DNA from 2 places in the Ethanoligenens harbinense YUAN-3 genome. Region 2 is predicted to be linked to the other one. Evidence: predicted binding sites of a transcription regulator. Region 2 holds the regulator's gene; the other holds the start of a gene.
What was found. Region 2 encodes Rex, which represses fermentation and respiration genes when NADH is low (regulators of the CRP and FNR family bind a similar motif). Its sites were predicted from a motif close to ATTGTTAANNNNTTAACAAT; they were not measured.

Region 1: the regulator Rex is predicted to act here: its motif matches at 5,429-5,448, upstream of ETHHA_RS07800 (phosphoglycerate kinase).

Annotation. Positions count from the first base shown of each region.
Region 1 covers NC_014828.1:1,678,427-1,687,040, forward strand. The annotation lists gene ETHHA_RS07760 (glycosyltransferase family 2 protein) at 1-584, opposite strand, end outside; gene rfbA (glucose-1-phosphate thymidylyltransferase RfbA) at 581-1,447, opposite strand; gene ETHHA_RS07770 (glycosyltransferase family 2 protein) at 1,469-2,509, opposite strand; gene ETHHA_RS14580 (glycosyltransferase family 2 protein) at 2,727-3,794, shown strand; gene ETHHA_RS07780 (EamA family transporter) at 3,802-4,164, opposite strand; gene ETHHA_RS07785 (EamA family transporter) at 4,169-4,519, opposite strand; gene ETHHA_RS07795 (tRNA (cytidine(34)-2'-O)-methyltransferase) at 4,833-5,342, shown strand; gene ETHHA_RS07800 (phosphoglycerate kinase) at 5,502-6,695, shown strand; gene tpiA (triose-phosphate isomerase) at 6,809-7,576, shown strand; gene gpmI (2,3-bisphosphoglycerate-independent phosphoglycerate mutase) at 7,632-8,614, shown strand, end outside.
Region 2 covers NC_014828.1:1,512,331-1,520,944, forward strand. The annotation lists gene adhE (bifunctional acetaldehyde-CoA/alcohol dehydrogenase) at 1-2,133, opposite strand, end outside; gene ETHHA_RS07005 (redox-sensing transcriptional repressor Rex) at 2,315-2,971, opposite strand; gene ETHHA_RS07010 (isocitrate/isopropylmalate family dehydrogenase) at 3,300-4,463, opposite strand; gene ETHHA_RS07015 (aconitate hydratase) at 4,511-6,448, opposite strand; gene ETHHA_RS07020 (acyl-CoA dehydratase activase) at 6,763-8,614, shown strand, end outside.

The DNA of each region.
Region 1 (8,614 bases), 170 kb from region 2:
GCCTTAAACGCGTTCGCCCGGATGAAAAAGCACGCGCCCGCCGCGCAGTCCACCCGCACAAACGACCGCTCATTCCAATACGACGGCGGATAGGCTTCGCGCCGCATGCCAAGCGTGCGCGCCAGAATGCCGGAACTGTAGGCCAGATCGCCGCGCACGGTGCGCCTGCGCCAGCCGGGCAGGTCGTGCGGAGTGCCGTCGCCGCGCAGCATGCGCGGGGCGGCGAGCGCCAGCTCCGGGTGTGTCCGCAGCAGGCGAACACACCGTGCGACAGCGTCCGCGTCGATGAGAATATCGGGATTGGCGATCAGGAAAATTTCAGGCAGGCCACATTGGGATTCTACGGCGGAAATTCCAAGATTATTCCCTTTGGAATAGCCGTCGTTGGCTGTTTGCAGAAACAGGACGCCGCTTTCTTTCAGCGGCTCCTCCCGCCCCGTGAGCCCCCCGGTCTCGGAGTTGTCCACCACGCAGATGGGGCCGACCTCCGCGCAGCCGCGCAGGGTGCGCACCAGCCGCAGCGCATTGGCGTTGTCCTTATGGTTGAGGATGACCGCCGCGACGCGGCCCGCCGGCGCCGTCATGCGTCTGCAAGCGAGAGCAGGTATTTGCCGTAATCAGTCTTTTTCAGGGACTCGCCGGCCGCCCGCATGTCTTCACGGCCGATGAAGCCCTTGGTGTAAGCGATCTCTTCCAGGCAGGCGATGTAGAGCCCCTGGCGGGTCTGCACGGCTTCCACGAAATTGGCCGCCTGCAGCAGGCCCTGGCAGGTGCCGGTATCCAGCCACGCCACGCCGCGCCCGAACAGCTTGACCTTCAGCCTGCCGCGCTCCAGATAGGCGTTGTTTATGCTGGTGATCTCGATCTCGCCGCGCGCGGAGGGCTTGACCGCCTTGGCGATCTCCACCACCTGGTTGTCATAGAAATACAGGCCAGGCACCGCATAATTGGACTTCGGCTTTTCCGGTTTTTCTTCAATGGAAAGCACGTTGCCCTGCGCGTCGAAATCGACCACGCCGAACGCCTTGGGGTGCTTGACATAGCAGCCGAACACCACCGCGCCGTCCTGCACGGCGGAAGCTTCCTGCAGCAACTGCGTGAGGCCCGCGCCGTAGAAGAAATTGTCGCCCAGCACCAGGCAGACGCTGTCGCCGCCGATGAACGACTCGCCCACGATGAAGGCATCCGCCAGCCCGCGGGGCTGATCTTGCACGGCGTATTCAAACCGCACGCCGAACTGCGCGCCGTCTCCCAGCAGGCTCTCGAACAGCGGCAGGTCACGCGGGGTGGAGATGATGAGAATATCCCGGATACCCGCCAGCATGAGCACCGAAAGCGGATAATAGATCAAAGGCTTGTCATAAATCGGCAGGAGCTGTTTCGACACCGCCTTGGTGATGGGATAAAGCCTCGTACCGGAGCCTCCCGCCAGAATGATACCTTTCACAAAGATGCCTCCATTTCAAAATCAATACGTAAATTTCCGCTTTTTGCGGAACGAGGATTTCATCAAACGGTATGCCTTGTTGAGCAGCGCCTTGGTGAAGGCCGTGCGCAAAAACAGGAAGCGCGTGCGCCGCAGCAGGCGCAGGTAGGCGTTTTCGCCCATCATAGCATAAAGCGCTGCGTCGTTCTTCTGCAGCCATGCGTCAAACCGGCGGGCGCGCCAGCCGCCGCGCTTGAGGTCGGGGTCATAAAACGCGGCGATCATGTACTGGGTAAAACACAGCTTGCGCAGCACGCTATAGGCATACGCCCTGCGCACCGCGTCGAGCGGCTTGTCCCGCACAAAGGCGACCATGCGCTTGACCACCCGCTCATGGTCGCCGTACCGGCGCACAAAACTGTCCACCGCGATGGACTGCGACGCGCGCCCCACCGCATAGCGGTAGACGACGGCGTCCAGAAACGCCACTGTATGGACATACGGGACGGGCAGCAAGCCATATTCCACATCCACATAGAACGTATGCTCCTGCAGACGGATATCGTGCTGCCGGAGAATCTCGGTGCGAATGGTGATGGAATGGATGCCGAAATACATCCCGTTCTCCACCGGCAGGTCCGCGAACGTGTAGACGCGCCCGAACTCCACGCCCTCAAAGCGCATCGGCTCGGGGTGGGCGGGATCGTTCGCCGGCACCTTTTCATAATGCGCCAGCACCAGATCGGCCTGCGTAACGTGCAGGCAGTCGAGCAGGCGCGCAAAACCGTCGGCAGCCAGCGTATCGTCTCCGTCCACCACTTTGAAATACCGCCCCACTGCGGCCGTGATTCCCGTGTTCACCGCGCCGCCGTGCCCTTTGTTCTGCTGCGTGATCACGCGCACACTGTCGGGATACCGCGCGGCGAACGTGTTTGCGAGCGCGGCCGTGCCGTCGGTGGAGCCGTCGTCCACCACGATGATGTCGAGCAGCGGCAGCAGCGACGGCAGGCACAGCGAGCACAGCGTGTTCCCCAGTGTTTGCTCCACATTATAGGATGGGACCGCGATGCTGAGCAGTTTCAAGCAAGCCCTTCTTTCTTTCCGCCGCGGCATCCCTCCCGGCCGGGCGGGCCGGATATCCTCCGCGGGATCGTTTCCGGAAAAGGCATCACATCCCTCGGCGGGAAATCCTTTCGTTTTACAAGGAATTATTGTATCATAGAAGTACCGTTCTGTTCAATACCCCGTGTGTTTTACACGGATGTCGGCGCCCGAAACGGGCCGGCGGAAAGGAAGCGCCATGCCTGCGGTCAGCATCATCGTCCCGGTCTACAACGCGGAAAAGACCCTGCCGCGCTGCGTGGATTCCCTGTTGAACCAGTCGCTGCGTGATTTGGAGTTGATTCTGGTGGACGACGGTTCCACCGACACGAGCCTGTCCCTCTGCGACACATTCGCCGCAAAAGACCCGCGCGTGCGCGTGCTGCACACGGCCAACGCCGGACCGGCCGCTGCGCGCAACGCGGGACTGGGCGCTGCCACCGGGAAGTTCATCGGCTTTGCGGATGCGGACGACCGGGCGGAACCCGGCATGTTCACCGAATTGCACGGGTGCGCGCTGGAAACAGAAGCGGATCTTGTCGTCTGCGACTATTTCGCGGACAGGCCCGGCCGCGCGGAGATCCGCAAGCCGTTCGCCGGAGGCAGCCGCGTGTTTGAAGAAGTAGACATCCGCGCGCGCATCCTGCCCTATTTTTTTGGGTACGCGCCGGGTGAACTGGCCGCTTTCGCGGACTGCTGCCCATTCGCGGACGCGCGCTCCTATGTGTGGTGCTGCCTCTATCGCGCGGCGCTGCTCAAAACGAACGGCATCCGCTTCCCAAACGAAAAACTCTATTATACGGAGGATAATCTGTTCAATTTGCTGGTGACGGCGCGCGCTGCGCGCATCACCTATCTCGCGCGGCCGCTCTACCACTATGTGGAACAGGCCGAAACCTTTACAGGTCGCTTCCAACCGGCATATTTCGACTGCCGGCTGCGCAAATACGCGTTTCTTTCAACACTTGCTTCACAGGAAAGATTAGATGTGCAGGCGCCCACGCGCCTGCCCCGCAAGATTTGCGCAGAAACGCCCACCCTTTTGAATTATTATGCCGCAAACGCGCCGTCTTTTTCAAAAAAATACCAATTTGTTTCCATAATCCTGCATCACCCGGTCATCGCGCAGGCACTGGAGGCAGTGCCTTCCTCCGAGTGGCCCGCCGGGCGGCTGGGCGCCACCCTCACGTTTGCAAAGCGAAAGCAGGCGCTGCCCGTCGTGCTCGCCTGCCTGGGGCAGAAAGCCCTGCGCGCGCTGAAAACATAAAACGCTTTTATTTGGCCAGTCCGGCAAACCCGTCCATGCCGAAAAACACCGCGCCGATGAGAATGGCGACGATGCCGATGAGTTTCTGCTTCGTGAACTTTTCTTTCAAAATGAGCCGCGAGAACACCATCGACCACACATAGGTGATGGCGGACATGGGATAGACCACCGAATACGGCAGCTGCTTGAGCACGAGAATGTTGGCTACGGCGCCGGCCAGATAGAACAGCACGCCGATATAAACGAATTTGCTTTTGGCGATCTCCCAGATGGTGGCGCCGCTGGTGCTGCGCTTGAAGAAAAAACCGCCGAGCGACCCAAGCAGTGTCATGCCCAGGATGCCGCCGACGCAGGACAACACGAAAATCATACCGTTATGCATCTCCGACCCCCACCATCGTCACACCGAACAGGATAAACAGCAGCCCGATGATTTTGTAAACGTCGATCGTTTCCCCCAGAAGCCCCACGCTGATGACCATGCCGAAAATATACCCCAGGCTGAGCATGGGGTGCAAAACGGAAAAGCTGCCGTAGCGGAACGCCAGGATCATGGTGAGCGCACCGAACCCGTAAAAGACGAACCCGATGAACATCAGCAACAGGTTGGAACCGTGGGACGCCTTCCAGAAATACTGACCGAACGCCGTAAAGGCCGCCGAAAGCGTCATGATAGCCATGCCGACCTTGTTTTTTTGCAGGGAAACCAGGAAGCGGTTGTCCATTTTTTCACCCAGACTTTCATATTGCAAAAGCCGCGCCGCAGCGGCCCCGCAGTTTTTGGAATCTCCAACAGAGCATGTCAAGTATATCGCCGCGGTGTGTTTTTTGCAAGACGGTTTGGTGAGAAAGATGTGCCCGTTTCGTGAATTTCTACGCAAAATCGACGGCATCCGCCCGCGCCGGAGCGGCTTTGCATTCCCCCGATCCGCAATTTTACAAGAAAGCATCGGAAATCATCTTGAAAAGCGGGCTTTCATGTTGTAAAATTTGAAAGGACTGCGGACAGAATGCCGCCGCACAGGGAGGAAACACAGATTGCTCCATATCGCGCTCATAGAACCTGAGATCCCGCAGAACACGGGCAACGTCGCGCGCACCTGCGCGGCCACCGGCGCCCATCTGCATCTGGTGAAGCCGCTCGGCTTTGCCATTGACGACGCCAAACTCAAGCGCGCCGGGCTGGATTACTGGCACCTGCTGAATATCACCTATTATGAAAACCTGGCGGATTTCCTGCGCCGCGCGCCCGGCCCGTGCTTCTTCTTTTCCTCCAAAGCGCCCCGCTCCTATACGGACGTGCACTATCCGCCGGACGCCTGCCTGGTGTTCGGCAAGGAAACGGCCGGGCTCCCGGAGGAACTGCTGCTCGCGCACGAGGACAGCGCCGTGCGCCTGCCCATCCGGGCGGAAGCGCGCTGCCTCAACCTTTCAAACGCGGTGGCCGTGGGCGCCTATGAAGCGCTGCGCCAATGGGATTTTTCCGGCCTGCGCGCGGACGGCGAGCTCACGCGGCACACCTGGAGCGGGTACCCGCCCGCCCCGTGAACGCGCGTCGCTTTTCCGCAAGTTTCCTTTTCTCTGTGCAAACCTCTTGAAAAACCCTCCGCCTTCGTTTAAAATAGGAGAGGTTGATTGTTTTTTATTTAACAATTAAACTGTATCCCGATGATGAAGGTAAATTTAATAATCAGGGAGTGCTAATTGATGACTTACAACAAGAAAACCATCGAAGACGTAGATGTGGCGGGCAAACGTGTGTTTGCCCGCATGGACTTCAATGTGCCCCTCGATGCCAACGGCAACATTACCGACGACAAGCGCATCACCGCTTCGCTGCCCACCATCGAATACCTGTTGAACCACGGCGCCAAAGTGGTGCTTTCCTCTCACCTGGGCCGCCCGAAGGGAGAATTCAACCCGAAATATTCCCTCGCACCGGTCGCCAAACGCCTGAGCGAGCTGCTCGGCAAAGAAGTCAAGATCGCAAAAGACGTCATCGGGGATGACGCCAAAGCGCTGGCCGCGAACCTGAAAGACGGCGAGGCCATGCTGCTTGAGAACGTGCGCTTCCACAAAGAAGAAGAAAAGAACGATCCCGAATTTGCCAAAGCGCTGGCCGGCTACGGCGAGATTTTCGTCAACGACGCGTTCGGCACCGCCCACCGCGCTCATGCGTCTACCGAGGGCGTGTCCCACTTCATTCCGGTCTCCGTTGCCGGCTTCCTTATCGGCAAAGAGCTCTCCGTGATGGGCAAGGCGCTGGACGACCCGAAACGCCCGTTCATCGCCATCCTCGGCGGCGCAAAAGTCTCCGATAAGATCGCCGTCATCAAAAACCTCATTGAGAAGGTCGATACCCTCATCGTAGGCGGCGGCATGGCCTACACCTTCATGAAGGCGCAGGGCCACCACATCGGCAACTCCCTTTGCGAGGAAGACAAACTGGATCTGGCCAACGAGCTGATGGCCGCCGCCAAAGCCAAGGGCATCAAGTTCCTGCTGCCGGTGGACAACCGCGTGGGCGACAAATACGATCCGGACTGCGAGAAGCAGGTTGTGGATTCCGATGAGATCCCCAACGGCTGGATGGGTCTGGACATCGGCCCGGCCTCTGAGAAACTGTTCTCGAATGCCATCGCCGGCGCCGGCACCGTGGTTTGGAACGGCCCGCTGGGCGTGAGCGAATGGGATTACTTCGCCGCCGGCACCCGCGCCGTCGCCACTGCGATCGCCAACTCCGGCGCCATCTCCATCATCGGCGGCGGCGACTCCGCCGCGGCCATCGAGAAACTGGGCTTTGCCGATAAGATGACCCACATCTCCACCGGCGGCGGCGCCTCCCTCGAGTTCCTCGAAGGCAAGGTTCTGCCCGGCATCGCCTGCCTCAACGACAAATAAAAAAACCGCATATCCGCGCCGCACAGCCTGCGGCGCGCCTGATAAATCGCAGACAGGTGACAAAGGCGGCGACGGCGTGCAGCCGCGCCGCCTTTGTCCGTACATTTGGAGGAATGGAAATTATGAGCCGTAAAACCGTCATCGCCGGCAACTGGAAAATGAACAAGACCCCGGATGAAGCCGCCGCCCTCATCAATGAGATGAAACCCGCCGCCGACAAAGCCGCCTGCGACGTGGTGCTCTGCGTACCGTATGTGGACCTGCCCGCCGCCGTGGAAGCCGCCAAAGGCTCCAAGATCAGCATCGGCGCCGAAAACGTGCACTGGGAAGAAAGCGGTGCCTTCACCGGCGAGATTTCCGCGCCCATGCTGAACGCACTGGGCGTGCAATACGCCATCGTGGGCCACAGTGAACGCCGCCAGTATTTCGGCGAAACCAACGAAACCGTTAACAAGCGCACCGCCGCCGCCCTGGCGCACGGCCTGACCGTGCTGCTGTGCGTTGGCGAAACGCTGGAAGAGCGTGAAAAAGGCATCACCTTCGATGTCATCGCCATCCAGCTCAAAGTGGCGCTGGCCGGCATTTCCGCCGAAGCGTTCAAAAACGTCATCATCGCCTATGAGCCGGTCTGGGCCATCGGCACCGGCAAGACCGCTACGGCGGAGCAGGCCAACGAGGTCAACAAGTTCATCCGCGACACCGTCGCCGCGCTCTATGGCAAAGAAGCCGCCGAGGAGACCACCGTGCAGTACGGCGGCTCCATGAACGCCAAAAATGCCGCGGAGCTGCTCGCCAAACCCGACGTAGACGGCGGTCTGATCGGCGGCGCGTCGCTGAAACCGGCCGATTTCGCCGTGATCCTGGAAGCGGCTTCCAAATAAGACAGCCCGCAAACCGCACGGCATCAGCCTTGGCTGAAAGGGGTAGTACAGCATTATGAAAAAACCGTTGGCTCTCATCATCATGGACGGCTTCGGCATGAACCCGTCCGACTACGGCAACGCGATTGCGGCGGCCAAAAAGCCAAATCTCGATCAATATTTCAAGGAATTTCCGAACACCCAGATCGGCGCTTCCGGCATGGCCGTGGGCCTGCCCGAAGGCCAGATGGGCAACAGCGAGGTCGGCCACACAAACATCGGCGCGGGCCGTGTCGTCTACCAAGAACTTACCCGCATCACCAAGTGCATCCAGGACGGCGACTTCTTTAAAAACGAGGCGTTCAAAGCCGCGGTGGAGAACGCCAAAACGCACGGCAGCGCCCTGCACCTGATGGGCCTGCTTTCCGACGGCGGCGTGCACAGCCACAACGAGCATCTGTACGGCCTGATCGATCTGGCCAAACGTGCCGGGCTGACCAAGGTGTATGTCCACGCGTTTCTGGACGGCCGCGACGTGCCGCCCAGCTCCGCTAAGAAATACATCACCGCTCTGGAAAACAAGCTGAGCGAAGCCGGCGTGGGCAAGATCGCCACGCTGGCTGGCCGCTACTACGCGATGGACCGCGACAACCGCTGGGAGCGCGTCGCCAAAGCGTATAACGCCATTGTAAGCGGCGAAGGCGTGCAGGCCGCTTCCGCGGCTGCCGCGGTCGACGCCTCTTACGCCGCCAACAAAACCGACGAATTCGTCGAGCCGGTGGTCGTGGACGCGGCAGGCGCCATCGGAGAAAACGACTCCGTCATCTTCTTCAATTTCCGTCCGGACCGCGCGCGGGAGATCACCCGCACCATCGTGGACCCCGCTTTCGACGGCTTTGCGCGCAAGAAGGGCTTCTTCCCCACCTTCTTCGTCACGATGACGCAGTACGACGCCACCATGCCCAACGTGGACGTGGCATTCAAACCGCAGACGCTGCACAACACGTTTGGCGAATACATCAGCGACAAGGGCCTGACCCAGTTGCGCATCGCGGAAAC
Region 2 (8,614 bases):
CATTTTCATGCGCGCTTCGCCGTCTTTGGCACCGTCCGCATAGGCACGGGGCAGATATTTGAAGACGATCTCAATCGCTTTCAGGGCCAGACCATCAGTGTAATCGTTTGCCAAAACGGAGACATAGGCTTCAATGGCGTGGGTCAGCACGTCCAAACCGGTATCCGCCGTGGTGGATTTCGGCATGGTCATAACAAACTGCGGGTCAACGATAGCGACATTCGGAGTGAGCGCATAGTCGGCGAGCGGATATTTGAAGTTATTGACCTTGTCGGTGATGACCGCAAAAGACGTCACTTCGGAGCCGGTGCCGGAAGTAGTCGGCACGGCGACCATCTGGCATTTCTGGCCCAGTTCGGGGAAGTGATAAGTGCGCTTGCGGATATCCATGAATTTCTCATGTGCGCCTTTGAAATCAAAGTCCGGATGCTCATAGAAGAGCCACATGCCCTTCGCGGCATCCATGGAAGAACCGCCGCCGAGTGCGATGATGACATCCGGCTCAAATTTCTTCATCATTTCCACGCCGCGCATAACCGTTTCAAAAGACGGGTCGGGCTCAACTTCGGAGAAAATCTCACTGTGGCAATACTCTTTGCGTTTGCGGAGATAATAAAGAACCTTATCCACATTTCCGAGCTTGACCATTACAGGGTCGGTGACGATGAATGCACGGGAGATGTTCGGCATTTTCTCCAGGTACTGAATCGCATCGAACTCGAAGTAAATCTTCGGCGGCACTTTAAACCACTGCATGTTGACTCTCCTCTTGGCAATGCGCTTTTTGTTGATCAGGTTGACCGCACTGACGTTCTGCGAAACAGAGTTGTGGCCATAGGAGCCGCAGCCAAGGGTAAGGGAAGGAATATTGGTGTTGTAGATATCGCCGATACCGCCCTGAGAAGACGGGCTGTTGACCAGCACACGGCCGACCTTCATGGCTTCGCCGTATTTCATGATGATGTCGTTATCGGTGGAGTGGATGGCTGCAGAGTGACCCAGACCGCCGATTTCCAGCATGCGAAGCGCAGCTTTGAAAGCATCCTCCGTGCTGTTGGCGATATAATAACCAAGCACCGGAGAAAGTTTTTCGTGAGCCAGCGGCACATCAAAATCGACCTTGTCAAGTTTGGCAAGAATGACCTTGGTGTCGGCAGGTACTTTGATGCCGGCCTGCTCGGCGATCCAGACAGCGGACTGGCCGACGACCGGGGGATTCACGCTCATTTTCTCGGTGATCACATATTTACCGAGTTTGACCGTTTCTTCCGGATTGGTGAAGTAGCAGCCGTTTGCTTTCATGATCTTTTCAAAATCCGCCGCGATTTCTTTATCCACAATCGCAGCCTGTTCGGAAGCGCAGATCATGCCGTTGTCGAACGTTTTGGAAAGGATGAGATCATGGCAGGCACGGCGGAGTTTCGCTGTTTTTTCGACATAGCAGGGGACGTTGCCGGGGCCGACACCCAGCGCCGGTTTGCCGCAGGAATACGCAGCCTTGACCATGCCGGGGCCGCCGGTCGCCAGAATCGTGGCGACACCGGGATGATTCATCAACGCATTGGTCGCTTCGATGGAAGGATGGGGGATGAACTGCACAATGTTTTCGGGGGCACCGGCAGCCACAGCCGCCTCATTCAGAATGCGGGCCGTTTCCGCGCAGCATTTCTGGGCAGCGGGATGGAAACCGAAAATGATGGGGTTGCGGGTTTTGACGGAGATGAGGGATTTAAAGATGGTGGTGGAGGTGGGGTTGGTTACCGGGGTAACGCCCGCGATGATACCGACAGGCTCGGCGATATCCACATATTCTTCCATCTCGTTTTCGTCGATGACGCCGACGGTCTTTGCATATTTGATGTCATGCCAGATATATTCGCTTGCGTACAGGTTTTTGGTAATCTTGTCTTCGTAAATACCGCGTCCGGTTTCTTCCACGGCGAGTTTAGCCAGATACATATGCTTATCCAGCGCCGCAAGTGCCATGGCATGGACGATTTTGTCAACCTGCTCCTGGTTGAAGGTAGAAAACTCGTCCAGAGCTTTCTGCGCTTTTGCCACCAGTTCGTCAATCATTTGTTTGACGTCGGGTTTCTGCGCTTCCTGGGCGACTTCTTTTGTTTCGGTTGCCATCAAATTGCCCCCTTAAGCAATATTGTTAAAATATTATCAATATTATTATACGATACTTTTTTGCAAGTTGCAAGTGAATGCTGTGCAATTTGTCAAATATTATAAAACGATGACGTCATGTCCCGTTTGATTTGTCGTTTCCGTGCAACGAGCCGAATGGTCATGACGGTATCAAAGCAGTTCAATTGTCCCGTGTTTCTTTTTCGGATAAATCCCTTACCATGTAGCACAATGTCATCAGGCTGTCACTCAGGTGCACGTTTTCGACGAGTACACCCGGATATTTGACTGAAAAATCATAATGGCTGAAATTCCAGAAACCGGATACGCCCAGATGAATCAATTGTTCCGCCATTTGCTCCGCGGCGGAGCGGGGAACGGTCAGCACCGCGACCCGTGGATGATGTTCCCGGCAGAATGCATCAATACCGGCGGCGTCTTCCACTTTCAGGCTGCCGATCTGCATCCCGATGATGGAAGGGTCGATGTCGAATATGCCAATCAGATCAAAGCCCATCTGGGAAAAATCAAAGTTGAGCGCGATGGCCCGGCCGATATTGCCAGCCCCGACGAGAATGGCCGGATACTGTTTATCCAGGCCCAAGATCAGGCCGATCTCCCGGTGGAGCTGCTCGACGTTATAGCCGTATCCCTGCTGCCCGAACCCGCCAAAGCAGTTGAGGTCCTGCCGAATCTGCGAAGCCGTGAGCCCCATGCGCCGGCTGAGCTCTTTGGAAGATATGCGGGTAGTGCCGGTTCTCATCAGATCGGCCAAAAAACGGTGATAACGCGGCAGACGCCGGATGACGGAAAGGGAAACATTTTCTCGTTTTAACACGGGCGGGCACCTCACTTTATATTGAAGCCGTCGATTGGATCCGGGTGCATGTCCTGTCCAGTCGGCTGAACTTTCTTGATAGGAATGTTTTGAAACCGTGGTTTTGCTGACACCGACTATCCGAGCCCTGCCTGCGGAGAATATGATGACGGACAACCGGCAACCCTGGATTGATGTATACGGGATGTGTGCCAAAAGAGATCAAACAGCCGACGCGATGCGCCGGCTGTTTGATCTCCAAAGCGTTGAGGCAGAATCAAAATATCAAAGCATTGCCCAAACGGCGGATACAGCAGCCACGCATGCAGAATACGGAAACGGCCACAGGTTACGAAAGTTTTTCCGCCGTCTCCAGTACATAGTCGCCAAAGGCTGCGCAGGTCGCACCGTCGGCACGGCCGGTGACGGTCAGGCGTTTTTCATCAAACATGCAGATGTCCAGCGCGCGTTCCAGTTTGTCGGCCTGTTTCTGGTAGCCGATATGCGAAAGGAGCATGACGGTGGCGCGCAGCATGGAGCAGGGATCCGCGTACGGCCCGCGCCCCTCGCTGATCATGCGTGGTGCGGAACCGTGGATGGCCTCAAACATGGCGTAGCATTTGCCGATGTTGGCACTGCCGGCCGTGCCGACACCGCCCTGGAATTCCGCGGCCTCGTCGGTGATGATGTCACCGTAAAGATTGGGTAGAACGAACACCTTGAAATCGCGGCGGCGCTTTTCGTCAATCAGTTTTGCCGTGGTGATGTCGATATACCAGTCATCGGTCGTGATCTCCGGATAGTCCTTGCCGATCTCCTGACAAAGCCGCAGAAATTTGCCGTCGGTAGTCTTAATGACATTGGCCTTGGTGATGATGGAGACACGGTTTTTCTTATTTTTGCGCGCAAATTCATAAGCCAGACGGGCAATGCGCTCCGTCCCCTGCGTGGTGGTCACGGTGAAATCGAAAGCCAGATCGTCGCTGACGTTGACACCGTTGCTGCCCAGTGTATAGGAGCCCTCGGTGTTTTCCCGGAAGAAGGTCCAGTCGATGCCCTGCGCGGGCACTTTGACGGGGCGCACGTTGGCAAACAGGTCGAGTTCCTTGCGCATGGCCACGTTGGCGCTTTCAATGTTCGGCCATGGGTCGCCCGCGCGCGGGGTCGTGGTCGGGCCTTTGAGGATAACATGGCAGGTTTTCAGCTCAGCCAGCACATCGTCCGGAATGGCTTTCCCGGCTTTGGCACGGTTTTCGATAGTGAGACCGTCGATGTCCTTAAACACGATCTTGCCGCTTTTGACTTCGTCGGCCAACAAATGCTTGAGCACGCGGGCCGATTCGTGCGTGATAACCGGGCCGATGCCGTCGCCCCCGCAGATGCCGATAACGATGGGCTTGAGCGCGGCGTAATCAAGGAAATTCCCTTGTGCTTTCATGGCCTCCACACGGGCCAGTTGAGATTTCATCAGTTTTTCAAAGGCTTCCAGTTGCGGCTTGAGCGCTTCATTCATAAAAATCCTGTCCTCCATATCCTCTATCCGGCAAAGCCGGTTTTTTATCAGGCGTTCTGCTGTTTGGTATAATTGATGAGGCCGCCGGCAAGCAACATGTCGCGCTGGCGATCCGAGATATCGCAGCGGGTGAGGATGGCGTCGCCTGTGGTCTTATTGAGCAGCGTCACAGTCTGTGCGCCCGCCTCGACCTCTTTGTGGACATACGGCAGCGCCAGCTCATCTTCAAAATGGATCTTGTCGTAGTCGTCAGGGTTCTGGAAGATCAACGGCAGAATGCCGTTGTTGACCAAATTGGCATAATGGATGCGCGCAAATGATTTGGCGACCACGGCCTTGACACCAAGATAGAGCGGCGCCAGCGCGGCGTGTTCACGCGAGGAACCCTGCCCGTAGTTCGCGCCCCCGACGATAATGCCCTTGCCTTCTTTTTGGGCACGTTCCGGGAAATCCGGATCGCAGCGCACAAAGCAGAAGGTTGAAATCTTGGGGATGTTGGAACGATAGGGGAGGATTTTGGAGCCCGCAGGCATGATATGATCGGTGGTGATGTTGTCGCCAACTTTCAGCAGACACTTCGCCTCAATGCTTTCCGGCAGCGCAACGTTCAGCGGAAACGGCTTGATGTTCGGACCGCGGACCACGTCCAGCTTTTTCGCCGTTTCTTCATCGGCGGGCAGTTCAAACATATTGTCGTTGATGAGGAATGTCTCCGGCAGGCGAATATCGGGCTCGCTCCCAAGTCCGCGCGGATCGGTCAGCACACCGGTAATGGCCGAAGCGGCGGCCGTTTCCGGGCTGACCAGATAGACTTTCGCGTCCGCAGTGCCGCTGCGCCCCTCAAAATTACGGTTGAAGGTACGCAGGGAAACGCCGCTGGAATTCGGTGACTGGCCCATGCCGATGCAGGGGCCGCAGGCGCATTCCAGAATGCGGGCGCCGGCCGCGATGAGGTCGGCAAGCGCGCCGTTGCGGGCGATCATAGTGAACACCTGCTTGGAACCGGGTGCGATGGACAGGCTCACATTGGGATGGACCTTATTGCCACGCAGGATGGTAGCTACCCGCATCAAATCCAACAAGGAAGAGTTGGTGCAGGAACCGATGCAGACCTGGTCGACCTTGATCGGCCCGATGTTTTTGACGGTATCCACATTGTCCGGCATATGCGGTTTGGCGGCCAGCGGCTCGAGCTCGCAGAGGTTGATCTCGATGGTCTCGTCATATTTCGCGTCGCCGTCGGGCAGGATCTCAACCCAGTCGGCCTCGCGGTTTTGCGCCTTGAGAAACGCGAGTGTGACGTCATCGGACGGAAAGATGGAGGTGGAAGCACCGAGCTCCGCACCCATGTTGCAGATGGTGGCGCGCTGCGGCACCGAAAGGCCGGAAATGCCTTCGCCACCGTATTCGATGATCTTGCCCACGCCGCCTTTCACGGTGAGCAGGCGCAAGACCTCCAGAATGATGTCCTTGGCGGAGACCCACGAGCGCAGGCGGCCGTTCAGGCGCACCTTTACCATCTTGGGCATGGGAATGTAATACGCGCCGCCGCCCATGGCCACCGCCACGTCCAGGCCGCCGGCGCCCATGGCCAGCATACCGATGCCGCCGGCGGTGGGGGTGTGGGAATCGGAACCGATCAGCGTTTTACCCGGTTTGCCGAAACGCTCCAGGTGCAGCTGGTGGCAGATGCCGTTGCCAGGCCGTGAAAACGTGATGCCGTGCTTTTTGGCCACCGTCTGGATATAGCGGTGGTCGTCGGCATTTTCAAAGCCGGTCTGCAGCGTGTTGTGATCGATATATGCGACGGATTTTTCAGTTTTTACCCGGGAAATACCAAGTGCTTCAAATTGCAGATATGCCATGGTGCCGGTGGCATCCTGCGTGAGCGTCTGATCAATTTTCAGACCAATCTCCGTGCCGGGCGTCATGTCACCCGAAACCAAATGCTGTTTGATGATTTTCTGTGCAAGGGTGTAACCCAAAATGCGCATCTCCTTTCGGTTATCCACCGTTTTTATGTGCATGTTTTCACAAGACTAGAGGAGCGGTGGCAAATCGTTCGGCACTGCCGCTCAAACAGGCAGTTCACCTGTATTTTTACATTTTAAATCAATCATATAAGATTGTCAATTCATTCACACACGGAGAAGGATGCAAACGACCGCAAGACGCCTTCGCTTTTTCCGTGATTCTGCCGATTGACAGTTTCCCCGACCGTGTTATAATGAAATCAATAGGGTTAGAAGTCTGTCTGCATGTCAGGTGCGCGGATAAAGAACGCGCGCCGGAGGAAACCATGAGTTATTCTATCGGGATCGATATTGGCTCCACCACGGTGAAAGTGGTGGTGCTGAATGAAAAGCAGGATATTGTTTTCCAATCATATCAGCGTCATTTTTCACGTGTGCGTGAAAAAACATCCGAAGTGCTTGCTTCCATCGCCGACACATACAATGGCGAGGAAGTCCACATCGCAGTTACCGGCTCCGCCGGTCTTGGCGTTGCCAAAGCCTGCGGATTGGAGTTTGTGCAGGAGGTCTTCGCAACCGCCGGAGCTGTGGAACGGTATCTGCCGGAAACGGATGCCGTCATCGAACTCGGCGGCGAGGACGCCAAAATCATTTTCCTCACCGGCGGCCTGGAAGAGCGCATGAACGGCTCTTGCGCAGGCGGCACCGGCGCGTTCATCGACCAGATGGCAACGCTGCTCGGTGTGCGCACCGAGGATATGGATGCGCTGGCCGCCAAACATGAAAAAATCTATGCCATCGCCTCGCGCTGCGGGGTGTTTGCCAAATCCGACATCCAGCCGCTGCTCAACCAGGGTGCCAGACGGGAGGATATCGCCGCGTCCGTCTTTCAGGCGGTCGTGGAACAGACGGTGGCCGGGCTGGCGCAGGGGCGTAAGATCGAAGGCCGCGTGGCCTTCCTTGGCGGTCCGCTTTCCTTTTTCAGTACTTTGCGGGAGCGCTTTGTGAAAACGCTGCACCTTTCGCCTGAAAATGCGCTGTTTCCAAAAGAAGCGGCTTATTTTGTCGCACTCGGCGCCGCACTGTATGCGCAGAAGTTCGATGTGATGCCGTTTGACCTGCTGCTGAAAAAACTGCAAACGGCAAAAAGCCTGCGCAGCACCACCCATGTACTGGAACCGCTTTTCCGTTCGCAGGCGGAATATGCGCAGTTTGCGGAGCGCCACAGCACGTCCAAAGTGGAAGAAGCCGACCTCTCGGCTTATCGGGGCAAGGCGTATCTGGGCATAGACGCGGGCAGCACCACCCTCAAGGTCGCGCTGATTACCGGTAAAGGCGAATTGCTTTACAGCTTCTATGCACCCAGCCGCGGCAACACGGTGGATATTGTCAAAGCACAGCTGGAAAAAATCTACGACCTCTGCGGGGACCGTGTGCGCATTGCGGGCAGCGCCGTCACCGGTTATGGCGAAGACCTCATCCGCAGCGCGTTTGGTGTGGATTTCGGCCTGGTGGAAACGGTGGCTCATTTTTACGCCGCGCGCCATTTCGAGCCGCAAGTCGATTTTATTCTGGATATCGGCGGACAAGATGTAAAATGCTTTAAGATCCGCGGCGGCGCCGTGGACTCCATTATGCTTAATGAAGCCTGCTCGTCCGGCTGCGGCTCGTTTATCGAAACCTTTGCGATGGCGCTCGGATACACCGTGGCGGATTTTGCGAAACTGGGCCTTTTTGCGGAACATCCGGTTGATCTGGGATCTCGCTGCACTGTTTTTATGAACTCGTCCGTCAAGCAAGCACAGAAAGACGGCGCGGGCGTGGATGATATCTCCGCCGGTATCTCCATGAGCGTAGTCAAGAACGCGCTGTATAAGGTTATCCGTGCCGCCGACGCCAAATCGCTCGGCTCACATATCGTGGTGCAGGGCGGTACATTTTACAACGACGCTGTGCTGCGTGCATTTGAAAAGGAGATGGGGCTGGAAGTAACCCGCCCGGCCATCTCCGGCCTGATGGGCGCATACGGCGCGGCCCTGTTTGCACAGGAGCAGGGGAGCGGGGTCTCCAACCTACTTTCGGCGGAAGCGCTGTCCGCTTTCACCCACGAGACCCGCACGGCCACCTGCGGGCTATGCACCAACCACTGCACCCTCACCATCAACGTGTTCGACAATG